2 linked regions of the Rhodovastum atsumiense genome follow. The protein of the gene in region 2 interacts with the protein of the main gene of each other region in a pairwise test. Links are inferred from orthologs where the notes say so. Each region holds a gene or a part of one and is shown on either strand. Other genes may lie near its edges. The genes, in order: ndk and NBY65_RS27115.

Region 1 (9,006 bases), 2.9 Mb from region 2 along the record:
GGCCATCGGGTGAGCGCGAAGTCACGCCGGCCTTGGCCTGGCCGATCAGCCCGGCCACCCGCACCGACCAGAATTCGTCGAGATTGGCGGCGCTGATGGAGACGAAGCGCAGCCGCTCCAGCAACGGATGGTTGGGATTCGCCGCTTCTTCCAGCACGCGATGGTTGAAGTCGAGCCAGGACAGCTCGCGGTTGATGAACCGCTCCGGGCTCGCCGCATCGAGCGGCGCCGGCTCCGGCACGCGGGCCGGGGGCTGGGAAATCGGAACCGCGACCGCACCGCCGCCCGGCACGTGAATGGCTTCGAGCTCGTCCATCTGCCGACCCTACAAGAGCCGGATCCCATCACGGGAGGCCGGCTCGGCAGAATGGGACAAAACGTCATGTGAGGGCAACGTCCCGGCAACTTCCGGATCGATCGAGGCGGCGACCGCCAGTGCCAGGGCCCGCGTCACCCGCCCGCCCGCGGCCAGCGCCGCATGATCGAGCCGCGCCACCGCCTCCCGCACCGCCCCCTGCGCCCGCGGCAGGTGCAGCAGCAGCGTCTCCTGGACCGGTTCCGGAACGGCCAACTGATGCTCGGCCAGCAGCAATTGCAACAGGCGGCGCAACAACTCGTCCTCGGGCGGGCCGATCTCCACCGCGGTGATCGCCCGCAACCGGCTCGCCAGGTCCGGCAGCCCCACCTCCCACCGCGCCGGCGGCGCGCGCCCGGCCAGCAACACCGGCAGCCGCGCCTCGGCAGCGGCGTTCAGCAGATGCAGCAGCGGCCGTTCCGGCGCGGTGTCGGCATCGTCCACCGCCACCGGCCGCCGCGGCGGGCCCTCGGCCGCAGCCCTGGACAGCAGCGAACCGGCCACCAGCGCCCCGTGATGGCGCGCCGCCCAGACGGTCAGCAGATGCGTCTTGCCACAGCCCTCCGGCCCCCACAGCGCCAGCCGCCCCTGCGGCCAGGCACCGATACTGCGCAACCATTCAAGGGCGGCGAGATTGGACCCCGCCGGCAGGAAGTCGGCCGCGCCATGATGCGGCGGATGCGGGAACGGCAAGGCCAACTGGCGCGGCATGCGGTTCATCGGGGCCTTGCCCCGTAAGCGTCAGGAAAGGCAAGGGCTCCGCCCTTGACCCGGCGTCGTGCGAAGGCGCGCTGCGCGCGACGGCCACAAGGCCCTTGGATCCCATTCGCGCTGCGCGGCACAGAATGGGTTCCAAGGGGGCAGCCATTGGTCGGGCCATCGCGTGACGGCACGCTGCGCACGACAAGGCTTGTCATGGCTCGTGTCCCGGGCGGGCGGGCGGCTCCAGGTACAGCGGACTGTTCAGGTAACGACGCAGCCAGAACCGTGCCAGCACCCCAATGGTCGCCGCGACCGGCACCGCGAGCAGCACGCCCAGGAAGCCGAAGGCAGCCCCGCCCGCGAACAGCGCGAAGATCACCCAGACCGCGTGCAGCTCCACCCTGTCCCCCAGGAAGCGAGGGTAGATGATGTAGCCTTCCAGCAACTGCCCGGCGATGAACACGCAAGTGACCACCGCCACCCCGGTCCAGGTCGGGAACTGGGCACAGGCCAGCCCGATCGAGGTCACCGCGCCGGTGATCGTGCCGACATAGGGAATGAACGACAGCATCCCCGCCGACAACCCGACGGTCAGCCCCAGCTCCAGCCCGGCCGCCGACAGCCCGGCCGCATAGAACACCGCCAGGATGATGCAGCAGAGCGCCTGGCCCCGCAGCCAGGCCGAGAGGATGCGGTCGACCTCGCGGGCCTGCGCCCGGATCACCCCGGCGTAGCGCCGCGGCAGCCAGCCATCGACCTGCGCCACCAGCCGCGGCCAGTCGCGCAACAGGTAGAAGGCCACCACCGGCGTCACCAGCATCAGCGACAACACGTTGAACAGGGCGAAGCTGCCCCCGATCAGGCGGCTCAGCGCACTCGCCACCACCGAGAGCATGGTCCCGGCCTGCCCGGCCACCAGGTCGCGCAGCTTCTCGTCGACATATTCCGGCCCCAGCCGTTCCTGCAGACGGGCCATCACGTCGGTCGCGAATTCCCGGATCGACCCGACATAGGCCGGCAGGCGGCCAATCAGCAGGCCGATCTGCGACAGGATCAACGGATAGAGCAGCAGGGCGAACAGCAACCCGAGGGCCACCAGGGCGGTGATCAGCAACAGCGCCGCGCCCCCGCGCGGCATGCCGCCGCGGGTCAGGCGGCTGGCCGGCGGATCGAGGAAATAGGCGATCCCGGCGGCCGCCACGAAAGGCAGCAGCACCGAGGCAAAGAGCTGCAGCATCAGCCACGCCGCCACCAGCAGGCCGATCAGCAGCCCCAGACGTTGCAGCCGGGTAGTGCCCGGGCCGCGCGGGGAGGGTGGCGGCGGCGGTCCAGGAACGGGTGGCTCGGCCAGGATCGGCGGGGAGGCCACCGGCAACGTCATTGCCCCCGCACACCCTTCCAGAGATAAGCGCCCCCCGAGGCCAGCGTACTCGCCGCCACCGCCCAGATCAGCGTCGTGCTCAGCCATGGCCAGGACCGGTCGAACGCCGACAGCAACAACACCACCGCGACCAGTGCCAGTTGCAGGAAGGTGTTCAGCTTGGAAATCAGCAAGGGCCGGATGGTCACGCTCTGGCCCATCACCCCCAGCACCAGCACGCCGCCCACGATCACCACGTCGCGGAACACCACCAGGATCGCCAGCCAGTCCGGCAGCACCCGCACCGCGGCCAGGGTCACGTACATCGACACCAGCAGCGCCTTGTCGGCGACCGGATCGAGCACCGTGCCCACCAGCGTCGGGCCGCTGCGGCGGGCGAGCCACCCGTCCAGCCCGTCCGAGATGCCGGCCGCCACGAACAGCCAGAACGCCATGGCGAAATCCTGCCGCAGCACCAGCCATACGGCCACCGGCACCGCGCAGAGCCGCGCGAAAGTAATGACATTCGGAACGGTCAGCATGTCGTTGCTGACCGGACGCTCAAATCCCGGCCCATCAGGCATGCGCCTGTCCCGTCCCTCTTGCCGGCCGTCGCGCATTGCACGCGGACGGTCGCTATGGTTGTTTGCGCCCGCGCTCCGCGGCGCCCCTTCTCCCGCCATGGTCGCTCGGATCATGGTCACATCATACCCGAGGTCCGGCATGGCTAGCATGACCTATCGCGGAGCCGGCGTGGACATCGACGCCGGTGACGCGCTGGTGGAACGCATCAAACCCCTCGCCCGCGCCACCGCGCGCGCCGGTGTCATGGGCGGGCTTGGCGGCTTCGGCGCCCTGTTCGACCCGAAGGCGGCCGGGTTGCGCGACCCCGTGCTGGTCGCCTCGACCGATGGCGTCGGCACCAAGCTGCGCATCGCCATCGACACCGGCCACCATGACACCGTCGGCATCGACCTTGTCGCCATGTGCGTCAACGATCTCGTCGTGCAAGGGGCCGAGCCGCTGTTCTTCCTGGATTATTTCGCCACCGGCAAGCTGGAGGTGGCGCAGGCCGCGCGCGTCATCGGCGGCATCGCCGAAGGCTGCCGCATCGCCGGCTGCGCCCTGATCGGCGGCGAAACCGCCGAGATGCCGGGCATGTACGCCGCCGACGACTACGACCTCGCCGGCTTCTCCGTGGGCGCGGCCGAGCGCGACGCGCTGCTGCCGCGCGACGTCGCCCCGGGCGATGCCGTGCTCGGCCTGGCCAGCAGCGGCGTGCATTCCAACGGCTTTTCCCTGGTGCGCCGCATCGTCACCGCTGCCGGCGCCGACTGGGCCGCCCCCGCGCCCTTCGCCGCGTCCGGCACGCTCGGCGACGCGCTGCTCGCGCCCACCCGCATCTACGTGAAGTCGCTGCTGGCGCTGCACCGCGCCGGGCTGCTCAAGGCGGCCGCCCACATCACCGGCGGCGGCCTGCCCGGCAACCTGCCGCGCGTCCTGCCCGAAGGCACGCGCGCGGCGCTGGATGGCGCCGCCTGGACCCTGCCGCCGGTCTTCGGCTGGCTCGCCCGCAACGGCGGGGTGGCAGCCGAGGAAATGCTGCGGGTGTTCAATTGCGGCATCGGCATGGCCGTGGTCACGGCCGATCCGGACGCCGCCCGCGCCCTGCTGGAAGCCGAGGGCGAGACCGTCTTCACGATCGGCCGCATCGAGGCCGCCGATCCCGGCGCCGAGCCCGAGGTGCGCATCGACCTGCCAACGGACTGGCTGGCGTGACCACGACGGCGAAGCGCCGCGTCGGCATCCTGATCTCCGGCCGCGGCTCCAACATGACGGCGCTGCTGCGCGCCGCCGCCGATCCCGCCTTTCCCGCCACCATCGCCCTGGTGCTGTCGAACAACCCCGATGCCCCCGGCCTTGCCACCGCGCGCGCGGCCGGCGTCGCGGCGGCGGCGATCGACCATCGCCCCTTCGGCCGCGACCGCGCCGCCCATGAAGCCGCGCTGGCGGCGGCGCTGGACGAGGCCGGCGTCGAGGTGGTCTGCCTCGCCGGCTACATGCGCCTGCTGACCCCGTTCCTGGTCGGCCGCTACGCCGGGCGCATGCTCAACATCCATCCGAGCCTGCTGCCCGGCTTCCCCGGCCTGCACACCCATGCCCGGGCACTGGCCGCCGGCGCCAAGCTGCATGGCTGCACCGTGCATCTGGTCACCGAGGTCATGGACGAAGGGCCGATCCTGGCCCAGGCGGCCGTGCCGGTGCTGCCCGGCGACGACGAGGACAGCCTCGCCGCCCGGGTCCTGGTGCAGGAACACGTGGTCTATCCGCTGGCCCTGCGCAGCTTCCTCGAAGGCCAGGCGCCCCACCCGCCGGCGGAGGCCGCGCTGGTCAATCCCCTGCCAGCAACCTTGTCAGCGGCGGCGGCGTCTTCCTAAGGTACGGGGCATGGTGGATAGCCCCAGCCAGCCCCAGGAAACAGCCCCGAGGACGCCCATGGCCCAGACATCGACGTCGTCGCCTCCGGTCACGGAGGAGGCTTTCCTCGCCGATCGCCAGCAGTTCTTCCAATCCTTCACAAGCTTCACCACCGGAACGATCATCACCGTGGCGGTGATCCTGCTGCTGCTGGCGTTCTTCCTGGTCTGGCTCTGACGCCTGGAAGCGGCGGGGCTTCGCCCCGCACCCGACCAGGAGGCTTCGCCTCCTGGACCTCCACCAAGGGCTTCGCCCTTGGAACCCATTCCTTTGCCGCGCAGCGAGAATGGGGTGCAGGGGCCTTGTGGCCCCTGCCGGGTCGAGGGCGGAGCCCTCGCCTTCCCTTAGCCGACGATCTCGATCCCGGAGAAGAAGAACGCGACCTCGATCGCCGCGTTCTCCGCGCTATCGGACCCATGCACGGAATTCGCCTCGATGCTCTCGGCGAATTCCTTGCGGATGGTGCCGGGGGCGGCGTTGGCCGGGTTGGTGGCGCCCATGATCTCGCGGTTGCGCGCGACCGCGTTCTCGCCTTCCAGCGCCTGCACCACGACCGGGCCGGACACCATGAAGGTCACCAGATCGCGGTAGAAGGGGCGGTCCTTGTGCACGGCGTAGAACGCCTCGGCCTGGGCCACCGAGAGTTGCAGGCGCTTCTGCGCCACGATGCGCAGGCCCGCTTCCTCGAACTTGGCGTTGATGCGGCCGGTCAGGTTGCGCCGCGTGGCATCCGGCTTGATGATGGAGAGCGTACGTTCGATCGCCATGGCGGCGTCTCCGACGGTTATGTTTGGACTGGGGCGGGGCTTTAGAGCACCCCCTGCCGCCCCGCAACTCCGCCTGCCCGCAACGCCGCTTCCAAGCATCGGCGCCCGCCGTTAGGGTCCCGCCCCATGAGCCTGCTGACCCTCAGCGACATCGTCATCCGCATCGCCGGCCGCACCTTGCTGGACCGCGCCGATCTCACCGTCGACCCGGGCCGCCGCATCGGGCTGGTCGGCCGCAACGGCGCCGGCAAGTCCACGCTGCTGAAGGCAATCGCGGGCGACCTCGCCATCGACGGTGGCGAGATCCGCATGGCTGCCCGCGCCCGCCTGGGCCAGGTGAAGCAGGAAGCCCCGGAGGGCGATTCGCCGCTGCTCGACATCGTGCTGCAGGGCGACCGCGAGCGCCTTGCCCTGCTTGCCGAGGCCGAAACCGCCGAGCCGCACCGCCTCGCCGAGATCCACGAGCGCCTGCGCGCCATCGGCGCCGACAGCGCCCCCGCCCGCGCCGCCGCGATCCTGGCCGGACTGGGCTTCGATGCCGCCGCCCAGGCCCGTCCGATCGCCGAGTTCTCCGGCGGCTGGCGGATGCGCGTGGCGCTGGCCACCGCGCTGTTCGCCCAACCGGACCTGCTGCTGCTGGACGAGCCGACCAACCATCTGGACCTGGAAGCCACGCTCTGGCTGGAAACCTGGCTGGCGAAGTTCCCGGGGGCGGCGATCATCGTCTCGCATGACCGTGGCCTGCTCGACCGCTGCGTGCATGCCATCGCCCATCTGGACCGGGGCAAAATCACCCTGACGCCCGGCGGCTTCGAGGAATTCGTCCGCATCCGCACCGAGCGGGCGGCGCAGCAGGCCGCCATGGCCGTCAAGGTCGCCGCCCAGCGCGCCCATATGCAGGCTTATGTCGATCGCTTCCGCTTCAAAGCCAGCAAGGCGCGGCAGGCCCAGGCGCGGCTGAAGGCGATCGCCAAATTGCCAGCGATCGAGGCGGTGGTCGAGGACACCCCCACCCGCTTCGAGTTCCCGCAGCCGCAGCAGATCGCGCCGCCGATCCTGGCGCTCGACCGTGCCGCCGCCGGCTATGACGGGCGGCCGGTGCTGCGCCACCTGTCGCTGCGGGTGGACATGGACGACCGCATCGCCTTGCTGGGTGCCAACGGCAACGGCAAGTCCACCCTGGCCAAGCTGATCGCCGGCCGGCTCGATCCGCTGACGGGCGAGGTTCGCCGCGGACCGAAGCTGAAGGTGGGGTATTTCGCCCAGCACCAGACCGAGGAGCTGGTGCCCGGCCAGACCCCGGTCGATCACATGGCGCGCGCCCTGCCCCGCGCCACCGAGACGCAGGTGCGGTCACAGCTCGCCCGCTTCGGCCTGGACGCAGACCGGGCCGGGACCGCCATTTCCTCGCTTTCGGGCGGCGAGAAGGCGCGGCTGCTGCTGGCGCTGGCCACCCGCGACGCGCCGCAACTGCTGATCCTCGACGAACCGACCAACCATCTCGACATCGACGCCCGCGAGGCGCTGGTGCGGGCGCTGGCCGATTTCGAGGGCGCGGTGCTGCTGATCACCCACGACCCGCACCTGGTTGAGCTGGTGGCCGACCGGCTCTGGCTGGTGGCCGACGGCACGGTCGCGCCGTTCGAGGGCGATCTCGACGATTACCGTGCCCTGCTGGCCGAGCGCGCCCGCCCGGCCAACAAGACGGAAGCCGCGCCGAGTCGGCGCGAGGACCGCCGCGAGCGCGCCGAGGCCCGCGCCGCCACCGCGCCGCTGCGCCGCCGTGCCAAGGACGCCGAGGCGCGCATGGCGAAGCTCGCCGCCGAACGGGCGAAGATCGAGGCGAAGCTGGCCGATCCGGCGCTGTATGTGCCCGGCCGCGCCGTCGAGGTCACCGCCGCGCAGACCCGGCTGGCCGCCATCGGCCGCGAGACCGAGGCGGCCGAGCTGGAATGGCTGGAAGCCGCGGAGGCGCTGGAGGCGGCCGGCAGCTAGGGGGCAGCAAGTGATGGACGAGGCGCCCCGGCCGCCTTGTGTCCCGCCGGATCAGGCGCCGAAGCCGCCGTCGATCGTGTGCATCGCCCCGGTCACGAAGCTTGCCTCCGGCCCCGCCAGCCAGGCCACCATCCCCGCCACATCCTCCGGCCGCCCGTGACGCTTGATGGCCATGACGGCGTGCTGGATGTCCTTCATCGGCCCGTCCGCCGGGTTCAGATCCGTGTCGATGGGCCCGGGCTGCACCACGTTCACCGTGATCCCGCGCGGCCCGAAGTCCCGCGCCAGCCCCCGCGCCATCCCCTGCAGCGCCGACTTGCTCATCGCGTAGGCCGACAGGCCCGGGAAGGGAATCCGGTCCCCGTTGACGGAACCGATCACGATGATGCGCCCGCCCTCCGGCATCCGCCGTGCCGCCTCCACCGCGGCGTGGTAGGGCGCGTTCACGTTGATGCGGATCAGCCGGTCCACCGCGTCCGGGTCCTGCTCCAGCGGATCACCGAAGGCGCCAACCCCCGCATTCACCACCAGCACGTCCAACGGCCCGCTCTCCCGCACCCGCGCGATCACCGCATCCCGGTCGGCGCTGTCCGTCACCACCGCCGTGGCGCCCGTCTCCGCCGCCAGCCGCTCCGCCACCTCCCTTGAACTGGCATAAGTGAAGGTCACCGCCGCGCCCTCCGCGGCGAAGCGCCGCACGATCGCCGCCCCGATCCCGCGGCTCCCGCCCAGCACGAGAACGGACTTGCCCTGAAAACCAGCCATTAGGCCCTCCTTGAGGTTTAACCTAGTGACCGCTACATAAATCGCGTGAGCGCCTCGTCAAGGCATTCTGTATCGATGACTACAAATTCACCGCGCCCCCGCGGCCGCCCCCGCCGCTTCGACCCGGAACAGGCCGTCGCCACCGCCCAGCGCCTCTTTCACGCCCGCGGCTACGACGCCGTCAGCGTCGCCGACCTCACGGAAGCGCTCGGCATCAACCCGCCCAGCTTCTACGCCGCCTTCGGCAGCAAGGCCGGCCTCTACGCCCGCACCCTCCGCCGCTACACCGGCACCAACGGCGTCCCCCTGGCCGAGATCCTCCGCCCCGGCCGCCCCGTTGCCGAAGCTCTCGCCGCCGTGCTGGAGGAGGCCGTCCGCCGCTACGCCGCCGACCCTGCCGCCGCCGGCTGCCTCGCCATCGAGGGCACGCGCTGCAACGACCCCGAGGCGCGGGAGGCCGCCCGCGCCCTTACCGCCGCCGCCGAGGACACCATCCGCCGCTTCGTCGCAGCCACCCATCCGAAAGCGGCCGGGCGCCTGGCCGACTATGTCGTGACCGTGATGGCCGGCCTCTCCGCCATGGC
Region 2 (8,819 bases):
GTCGCCGCCGTGCCGGCGATGAGGACGCGGCGGGAAGGCTTCAGGTCATCCGTCATGCTAGGTCACCTGTCCGCAGAAATCTCAGGAATCGGTCGCAACTGCCGGAGGATATCCGTGCAGCACATGCCATGATCTGTCATCGGGGTGAATTCCCGGCCGAGATCGTCTTCGTTTATGGTCTGAAACGAAACTTCAGCGTGCCCCGGCCGCCCTGGACCACTCCCTGCGGCATCGGCAGGTTGGCGCAGCGCGGGTTGAGCACCGCACGTACCGCCCGTTCGGCGAAAGCGCGGAAGCGCGGATCGCCAAGACGGCCGCGATCCTCGTCGGCCACGACCGCGTCACGTGCCACGCCCTCGCCGTCGACGGTGACCATCAGCAGCACCTGCATCTTCTCGAGGTCGAGCGCGCCGGCGTCCTTGGTCCAGCATTCCCGCACCCGCTCGCCGATGGCGCCGCGCTGGGCGGTGTTGAGCTTGTCAGTCAGCGTGCCGTTCGGGCTGCCGCCGCTGCTGCCCTGGGCGGGGTTGGCGCGCGCGGTCGGCGGCTGCTGCTGGCGCTGCAGCGCGCGCAGCCGCTCGAGCGTGTTCTCCAGCGCCGGGCTGTCAGGCGCCGGATTCTTCGTCACGTTGGGCTGGCTGGTGCGGCTCGGCGGCGCCGGGGGCGGCGGCACCCGCGGCGGAGTCGGGGCCGGCGGTTGCGGCTGCGGCGTGGGCGGCGGCGGCGCCGGGGGCGCGGGCGGCGGCGGCGGCGGCACCGGCAGCGGCGACGGCTCCGGCGAAGGCGGCGGCGGCGCGGGCGGCTGCGGCGTCGGCGGCGGCGGTTCCGGCGTGGGCGGCGGCGGGGGTGGAGGCGGCGGAGGAGGAGGAGGCGGCGGCGGCTCGACCGGCTGCGGCTTGGGCGGCTCCGGAATCGGCGGCTGCGGCGTCACCTGCGGCGCCGGCCGCGAAGAGGGCGCCGGCAGCGGGCTCGGCACGTTGGCCTTCGGCGCTTCCTGGGGCGGCCCCTGCTCGGCCGTCTCCATCGCCAGTTCCACCTCCATCAGCGGCGGCTCTTCCGGCATGCGGATATTGAGGCCGGTCACCAGCAGCAGGAAAACCAGCAGATGCAGCAGCGCCGAGACGGCGGCGCTGCGGCTGAGCGGGGTACGAGTCCGCCACCAGAACAGAAGGCGGGTCACGGGCGTGAACATGGGCAAAGCACCACCTGGCCGGGCTGTCGTCTGCCTGGCCTCAGCCGCGGCCCTGCCGGCGTGGCGCCGCGCCCACCGGGGCCGGCGCACTGGCCGGGGCCGGCGCGGTAACGGCAGGTGCCGCGCCCGGCGCCGAGGAAGCGGCCTTGCCGGAAACCTGCTCGGTCAGCAGCGAGACCTTGGTGAAGCCGCCCTGGATGATGGTGCCCATCACCTCCATCATCCGGCCATAGGTGTTGCCGCGGTCGCCGCGCACGAAGATGCGCCGGTCCTTCTGGTCCTGGGCGATCGCCTGCAGCTTGGCCACCAGTTCAGACAGTTCCACCTGCGAATCCATCAGGAACACCTGGCCCTGCGCATTCACTGAAACCTGCAGCGGCTCGTTGTCCTGGTTGATCGGGGTGGCGTTGACCTTGGGCAGGTCGACATTGACCGAGCTGCTCATCAGCGGCGCCGTCACCATGAAGATGATCAGCAGCACCAGCATGACGTCGACCAGCGGGGTCACGTTGATCTCGGCGAGCGGCCGGTAGCGGCCGCGGCCCCGTCCGGGACCCTGCAGGGATGCGGCCATCGTCGTCTCTCCTTACCTCAGGCGCGCTCCTCGCTCTGGCGCGACAGGATCGCACCGAACTCGGTGGCGAACTGTTCCAGCCGGGCAGCGAAGCGCGCGAGGTCGGTGCTGATCTTGTTGTAGGCCAGCACGGCCGGAATGGCCGCGACCAGGCCGATCGCGGTGGCGAACAGCGCCTCGGCGATGCCCGGCGCCACCACGGCGAGATTGGTGTTGTGCATCGCCGCGATCGCCGAGAACGAATGCATGATGCCCCAGACCGTGCCGAACAGGCCGACGAAGGGGGCGGTCGAGCCGACCGAGGCCAGGAAGATCATCCAGCGCTCCATCCGCTCCATCTCGCGCTGGATGGCGACGTTCATCGCCCGCTCCACCCGGTCGCGCACGCCGCTGCGGGCGACGTCGGCGCCGGCCACGCGGGCCGAACGGCGCCATTCCGCCATCGCGGCGCCAAAGACGGTCGCCATCGGATGGGTGGGCTTGGCGCCCTCGTCCTCGAACAGCTCGTCGAGGCTGCCGCCGGACCAGAACCGGTCCTCGAAGCTGTCGGCCGCCTTGTTGACCCGACGCAGGGTGGTGATCTTCTCGAACACGATCGCCCAGACCCACACGCTGGCCAGCACCAGCAGGATCATCACCAGCTTGACGACAATGTCGGCCTGCAAGAACAGGCTCAGGATCGACAGGTCGCCGGCCGCCGTTCCGATGTTCACCGCGTCAACCGCCCGGTCCAATTCCGCCATTCCCCTCAACAGCAGCGCGACCACCGGCCGCGCGCGACCTCATACAGTTGGCATTACGGCCGATTCGTGGCCTTACGAAAGCGACACCAGGGCGTCATGCCAGCGGGCCGGCACTCGCCCGGGGCGCTGGTCGGCAGCCCGCACACAGGCCAGCCGCACCTCCAGCACCGCCAGTGGTCGTTCCTCACCCTCGCGGAAGATGGACTGGCGCACCTGCACGGAGGCCGGCCGCACCGAGACCGCCCGCGTCACCACCACCAGCGCATCGTCCAGCCGCGCCGGTGCGAGATAATCCACTTCGAGACGATGCACCATGAAGATTAGGCCATGCTGTGATGCCATTTCCGCGTGCGGAACGCCGGCGTCGCGCAACGCTTCGGTTCGCGCCCGCTCGGCGAATCGCAGATAGTTGGCGTGATAGACCACCCCGCCGGCATCGGTGTCCTCGTAATAGGTACGCAAACGATAACGATGGCCGCCCGGTTGCGACGCCGATTCGTATCGTTCGCTCATTCTTCCTCTCCCAGCAGATCGAGCGTCGGCTGCGTGCCCGCGGGCGGCGGCAGCCCCAGATGCTTCCAGCCGCGCTCGCCCAGCATGCGCCCGCGGCTGGTGCGCAGCACCAGGCCCTCCTGGATCAGGAAGGGCTCCACCACGTCCTCGAGCGTGTCGCGCGCCTCGGCCAGCGCCGCCGCCAGCGTCTCCACCCCGACCGGGCCGCCATGGTGGTGCTCGGCGATGCGGCGCAGATAGCGCCGGTCCATGGCATCGAGCCCCAGCCGGTCCACCTCCAGCCGCCGCAGCGCGGCGTCGGCGGTCGGGCGGTCCACCGGATCGTCGCCCTGCACCAGGGCGAAGTCGCGCACCCGCCGCAGCAGCCGCCCGGCGATGCGCGGCGTGCCGCGGCTGCGCCGGGCGATCTCCGACGCGCCCTCCGGCGTCAGGCCGAAGCCCAGCTTCTGCGCGCCGCGGCGCACGATCAGTTCCAGTTCCTCCGGCGTGTAGAACACCAGGCGCAGCGGGATGCCGAATCGATCCCGCAACGGAGTCGCGAGCAGCCCCGCCCGCGTGGTGGCGCCCACCAGGGTGAAGGGCGCGAGGTCGATGCGCACGCTGCGCGCCGCCGGCCCTTCTCCGATGATCAGGTCGAGCTGGAAATCCTCCATCGCCGGATAAAGGACTTCCTCGATCGCCGGCTGCAGCCGGTGGATCTCGTCGATGAACAGCACGTCGCGCGGCTGCAGGTTGGTCAGGATCGCCGCGAGGTCGCCGGCGCGCTGGATCACCGGGCCGGAGGTGGCGCGGAAGCCGACGCCCAGCTCGCGCGCCACGATCTGCGCCAGCGTGGTCTTGCCCAGGCCGGGCGGACCGTGCAGCAGCACGTGGTCCAGCGCCTCGCCGCGGGCGCGCGCGGCCTGGATGAAGATGGACAGGTTCTCCCGCGACGCCTTCTGGCCGATGAACTCGGCGAGCGTCTGCGGCCGCAACGATGCCTCGGCGGCATCCTCCTCGGCGCGCGCGGGGGAGACGGGGCGATCGTCCTTGCTCACCTTGCCAGTTCCTTCAGGCCCTCGCGGATCACCGCGTCCAGCGCCGCGTCATCGCCCAGCCGCTGCATCACCCGCTCCAGCGCCGCCGCCGCCTCCGGCCGGCGGTAGCCCAGGTTCAACAGGGCGGACAGCGCATCCGCCTCCACCCCGCCGACCGGCGGCGGCAGCACCGGCGAGAAGCCGACCCCCACCGGCATGCCGCCAGCCTTCTCGCGCAATTCCGTCAGCAGCCGCACCGCGAGCTTCGCCCCCACGCCCTGCGCCCGCGTCAGCGAGCCGCGGTCGCCCGCCTGGATCGCCCCCACCAGATCGCGTGGCGAGAGGGCGGAGAGGATATTCAGCGCCACCCGCGCCCCCACCCCCTGCACCGTGGTCAGCAGCCGGAACCATTCCCGCTCGGCGGCCTCGGCGAAGCCGAACAGGGTGATGGCGTCTTCCCGCACCTGGGTCTCGACCAGCACGGTGGCGATCTCGCCGGCCGGCAGCATGGCCAGGGTGCGGGTGGAGGCCTGCACCAGATAGCCGACGCCGTTCACGTCGATGACGCAGCGATCGGCCTCGATCTGCTCGACCCGGCCACGGAGCTGCGCGATCATCGCACCCCTGCCCAGCGCCGCGCCGTCGCGCGGTGATGCGCATGGCAGATCGCCACCGCCAGCGCATCCGCCGCGTCCGCGCGCCGGATCAGCGCCCCCGGCAGCAACCGGCGCACCATCATCTGCACCTGATCCTTGCTCGCGGCGCCGGTGCCGACCACCGACTGCTTCACCGCCATGGCGCCGTACTCCGCCACCGAGATCCCCGCCAGCGCCGGCACCAGCAACGCCACCCCGCGCGCATAGCCAAGCTTGAGCGTGGAGGCACCGTTGCGGTTGACATAGGTCTCCTCCACCGCCGCCTCCTGCGGGTGATACTCGGCGATCAGCGCGGTCAGCCCCTCGTGCAGCCGGCGCAGCCGCTCCGGCACCGGATCGTCCGAATCGGTGGGGATCACCCCGTCGCCGAGATGACGCAACCGGTTGCCATCGGCCTCCACCAGCCCCCAGCCGGTGAAGCGCAACCCAGGATCGATGCCGAGCAGGCAGACCAGCGTCGCCTCCCCTCAGCCCGAGAGCTTCGCCAGCACGGCTTCGGGAATGTCGAAATTGGCATAGACGTTCTGCACGTCGTCATTGTCCTCCAGCACGTCGAGCAGCTTCAGCAGCGACGCCGCCTTCTCCTCGTCCAGCGTCACCGTGGTGGCCGGGCGCCATTCCACCTTCGCCTCCTCGGGCGAGCCGAACTTCGCCTCCAGCGCATCGCGCACGGGGAAGAAGCTGTCGGCGGCACAGGTCACCTCGTGCCCGTCCGGACCGCTCTCGACATTGTCCGCCCCCGCCTCGATCGCCGCCTCCAGCATCGAATCCTCGTCCGCCACCGATGCCGGATAGCGCACCACCCCGAGCCGCGAGAACAGAAAAGAAACGCTGTTGGTCTCGCCCAGCGCCCCGCCATGCTTGGCGAAGGCCGAGCGGACATCGGCGGCGGTGCGGTTGCGGTTGTCGGTCAGCGCCTCGATGATCACCGCGACGCCGGCGGGGCCGTAGCCCTCGTAGCGGACCTCCGCGTAGTCGTCGCCCGCGCCAGCCCCGACCGCCTTCTTGATGGCCCGGTCCACCGTGTCCTTGGGCATGTTGGCCTGGCGCGCCGCCATGACCGCCGCGCGCAGGCGCGGGTTGGAGGCAGGATCCGGCAGGCCGCTGCGCGCGGCAACCGTGATCTCGCGGATCAACCGGGCGAAGGCGCGCGCGCGCTTGGCGTCCTGCGCGCCCTTCCGGTGCATGATGTTCTTGAACTGCGAATGGCCTGCCATGATCGTTCCCCGGGGCTGAAAACCGCGCAAGACGACCGCGACGGGAGAGCCGGGGCGCTGCCCCGGACCCCGGCAGGAGGCTCCGCCTCCTGCACCTCCGCCAAGGGCTTCGCCCTTGGAACCCGTTCACGAAGGAATGGGGTCCAGGGGCCTCGGGCCCCTGGCGGGTGCAGGGCAGAGCCCTGCCGGGTCCAGGGCAGCGCCCTGGCCTTCCCGTCGCGGTCGTTCGGAGGGCTTCTACACTGCCGGCATGGTCTGCGACAGCCGCCCGCCCACGCGCAGCGGCTCGATGCGCTTCGCCAGGCCGGTGATGTCGTCCACCTCGACGAAAGTGCCGCACAGGGTGCACTCGCCCTCGGCCGGGCTGAGGCGCTCGCCCGGCATCTTCCGCCAGAACCGGGCCGCCGCTACTTCCTTCTGCATGCCGATGACGCTGTCATAGTCGCCACACATGCCCACTTCCGACTGGAACGCGGTGCCGCCGGGCAGGATCTGGTGATCGGCCGAGGGGCAGTGGGTGTGGGTGCCGACGATCAGGCTGGCCTGGCCGTCGAAGGAATGGCCGAACGCCATCTTCTCGCTGGTGGCCTCGGCATGGACGTCGATGATGACGGCGGCGCAGTTCACGCCGATGCGGTGCTTGGACAGCTCCACCGCGGTGGCGCGGAACGGGCAGTCGAGCGCATCCATGAACAGCCGGCCCATCACCGTCATCACCAGCACGCGGTGGCCGCCACGCAGCACCACCACCACGCTGCCCGCGCCCGGGGTGCCGGGCGGGAAGTTCATCGGCCGCAACAACCGCGGCGTCTCGGCGATGTAGGGGATGATCTCCTTGCGGTCCCAGGCATGGTTGCCGAGCGTGATCACGTCGGCGCCGGCGGCGAAGAAGGCACGCGCCATTTCCGGCGACAGCCCGAATCCGTGCGAGGCATTCTCGGCATTCACCACCGCCATGTCGATGCGCAGTTGCTCGCGCAGGCCGGGCAGCCGCTTCACCACGGCATCCCGGCCGGTGCGCCCGACCACGTCGCCCAGGAACAGAATCCGCATCTAGTCTCCGCTGCAGGGAATCACGCCGCGCTCGGTGGCGATCGCGTGCAATCTGGCGTCGTAGTCATCCGCCGGCACCACGTCCACCTCCTGGCAGGCATAGGCGCATCCGATCGCGATCGCACCGGGTAGGCCGGCCAGGGTACGATCGTAATAGCCGCCACCATAGCCGAGGCGCCGCCCGGTCCGGTCGAAGGCCAGCAGCGGCACCAGCAGCCAGTCCGGACGCACCACTGCCCCGGTCGGGCGCGCGGTGCCGAATCGTTCGGGCAGCAGCGCCATGCCGGGATGCCACAGACGGAAGATCAGCGGGTTGCCGCGGGGCGGCGTCTCGGGCAGCGCGACCGCATGGCCGCGCGCGTGCAGGGCTTCCAGCAAGGGGCGGATGTCGATCTCCGGCCCCATCGGCCAGAAGCCGGACACCACCGCCCCCGGACCGGGCGGCATCGCCTGCAGCACATGCGCGGACAGCGCCGTGCCCGCCGCGGGATCGGCACCCGCCCGGACGGCGTGCATCCGGCGGCGCAAATCCCGCTTGGCGGCGGCGAGATCAGGAAAGGAACTGTGCGGAGCCGCCATGGCCGTTGGCGTACCACCCTCCCAAGGCCCGCGTGAGCAGGTGGGCGCCGGGTACCATGACCACGATCACGGCAGTGCCAGCTCCCGGAGGATGCTTATCGGCCCCGGGGATGAAAAGCCTGACGCACCGGGCAGCCCCGCATCCCCAACTTAGGGACGCTCCATGCTGTCCGCAATCTCCTCCGCGCGTTTGGCGAGATCGCCGAGCCGTTTCGTCGTCGCGGCATCGACCGCCGGCTCGGCCGTGGTACGGATCGCCGAGGTGCGCTTCACCAGCGCCCGGAGCTGTTCGAGCTCGGCGCGGATATCGTGGATCTCGTCGGCCATCAGCAGCGAGGCCAGCAGCAGCAGCCGCGACTCGCCCGAGGGGCCGCCGAGCGCCTTGATGCTGTCGATCCGGCTGTCCACCTGCGCGGCCATGGCCTGCAGGTGGGCTTCCTGCCCGTCTTCGCATCCGACCGTATAGACGTAGCCGTTGACCTTCACCGTGACCTGCGCCAAGGCAGTCTCCTTTCCTGCTGGATCCGGCCTTTCCTATGCCGGCACCCGCCGACAGCCCCATTCAGACCGGACTTCTGTCCAGCGCAGCGCGCAGCTTCGCGATCAGCACATCAAGCCGCTGCGCGATTTCTCGCACATCGGCTGAAGAACCGGCAGCCGGCGGCGCGGCGGGCCGCTGTGCCAACACAGCGATACGCTCCAGCGCCACCTCAAGTCGCGCCGCCGCATCGGCCGGGTCGTCGGAATCCATCTACTCAAGCCCTCCGGCGCTCCGGTGAGGCTTGAGTTTCAAGCGCCGAAGGACTTGAACGTCAAGCATGATCCTCCATCCGGCGGTCATGGTCCATGGGCTGGACCACGGGCGCATGGCCCTGCAATACAGCCGTCCTGCCACCCTGGTTTCCGCGCCGGGCGCGGCTTCCTTCGGCGGTTGCCTGTGGTGGCATGCCATGGTCGAACATCTTCGGCGCGAATTCCCCCTGGTTGAATTCTCCGCGATCCTGGATTGCGCCGATTCGCCCGGGCAGGCGATGGCGGCGCTGCGGGTCGGCGAACGCCGGCTCGTGCTCGATCCGCGGTGCCCCGCCTTCGCAACGGTTTCAGCCGTGGCCGCCCCGCTCGGCGCGACGATCCTGGAACGGGCGCCCCCCGCGCTCGACCTGGGCTTTCCCGGCGCCGCGTGGCATCTCGATGCATGGCTTCGGGGTGACAGGACCGTGCCAGTGAGCTAGGACCGCCGCCATCCGGAGAGCCGAGCCAGAAGGAGGCCGCCATG

What was found.
Region 1: the proteins of NBY65_RS27115 (region 2) and ndk interact in binary tests that used the Escherichia coli proteins (3 or more experiments, as listed by UniProt). The link is inferred for Rhodovastum atsumiense from one-to-one orthologs.

What each region holds. Positions count from the first base shown.
Region 1 is NZ_OW485601.1:3,093,354-3,102,359, reverse strand. What follows is about bases 3,952-6,924. They hold ndk (nucleoside-diphosphate kinase), read right to left. Parts: upstream 5,663-6,924; coding sequence 5,240-5,662; downstream 3,952-5,239. Other genes in these bases: NBY65_RS14010 (ABC-F family ATP-binding cassette domain-containing protein), read left to right, coding at 5,789-6,924; NBY65_RS14020 (hypothetical protein), read left to right, coding at 4,914-5,072; purN (phosphoribosylglycinamide formyltransferase), read left to right, coding at 4,193-4,855; purM (phosphoribosylformylglycinamidine cyclo-ligase), read left to right, coding at 3,952-4,196. In the rest of the region: NBY65_RS14050 (RNA degradosome polyphosphate kinase), read right to left, coding at 1-316; NBY65_RS14045 (P-loop NTPase family protein), read right to left, coding at 326-1,075; NBY65_RS14040 (AI-2E family transporter), read right to left, coding at 1,269-2,438; NBY65_RS14035 (CDP-alcohol phosphatidyltransferase family protein), read right to left, coding at 2,435-3,001; more of purM, read left to right, coding at 3,141-3,951; more of NBY65_RS14010, read left to right, coding at 6,925-7,657; bdcA (SDR family oxidoreductase), read right to left, coding at 7,709-8,422; NBY65_RS14000 (TetR/AcrR family transcriptional regulator), read left to right, coding at 8,498-9,006. UniProt on the Escherichia coli protein: Major role in the synthesis of nucleoside triphosphates other than ATP. The ATP gamma phosphate is transferred to the NDP beta phosphate via a ping-pong mechanism, using a phosphorylated active-site intermediate.
Region 2 is NZ_OW485601.1:6,016,911-6,025,729, forward strand. Bases 5,755-8,540 are described here. They hold NBY65_RS27115 (5-formyltetrahydrofolate cyclo-ligase), read right to left. Parts: upstream 7,544-8,540; coding sequence 6,965-7,543; downstream 5,755-6,964. Other genes in these bases: NBY65_RS27105 (YebC/PmpR family DNA-binding transcriptional regulator), read right to left, coding at 5,755-5,911; NBY65_RS27110 (TIGR00282 family metallophosphoesterase), read right to left, coding at 6,149-6,964; NBY65_RS27125 (cell division protein ZapA), read right to left, coding at 7,694-8,044; NBY65_RS27130 (hypothetical protein), read right to left, coding at 8,106-8,294; NBY65_RS27135 (hypothetical protein), read left to right, coding at 8,362-8,540. Outside these bases: Tol-Pal system beta propeller repeat protein TolB, read right to left, coding at 1-56; NBY65_RS33930 (hypothetical protein), read right to left, coding at 173-1,192; protein TolR, read right to left, coding at 1,233-1,766; protein TolQ, read right to left, coding at 1,784-2,509; ybgC (tol-pal system-associated acyl-CoA thioesterase), read right to left, coding at 2,582-3,022; Holliday junction branch migration DNA helicase RuvB, read right to left, coding at 3,019-4,059; Holliday junction branch migration protein RuvA, read right to left, coding at 4,056-4,655; crossover junction endodeoxyribonuclease RuvC, read right to left, coding at 4,652-5,149; more of NBY65_RS27105, read right to left, coding at 5,162-5,754; more of NBY65_RS27135, read left to right, coding at 8,541-8,775; NBY65_RS27140 (class I fructose-bisphosphate aldolase), read left to right, coding at 8,817-8,819. UniProt on the Escherichia coli protein: Involved in the removal of 5-formyltetrahydrofolate.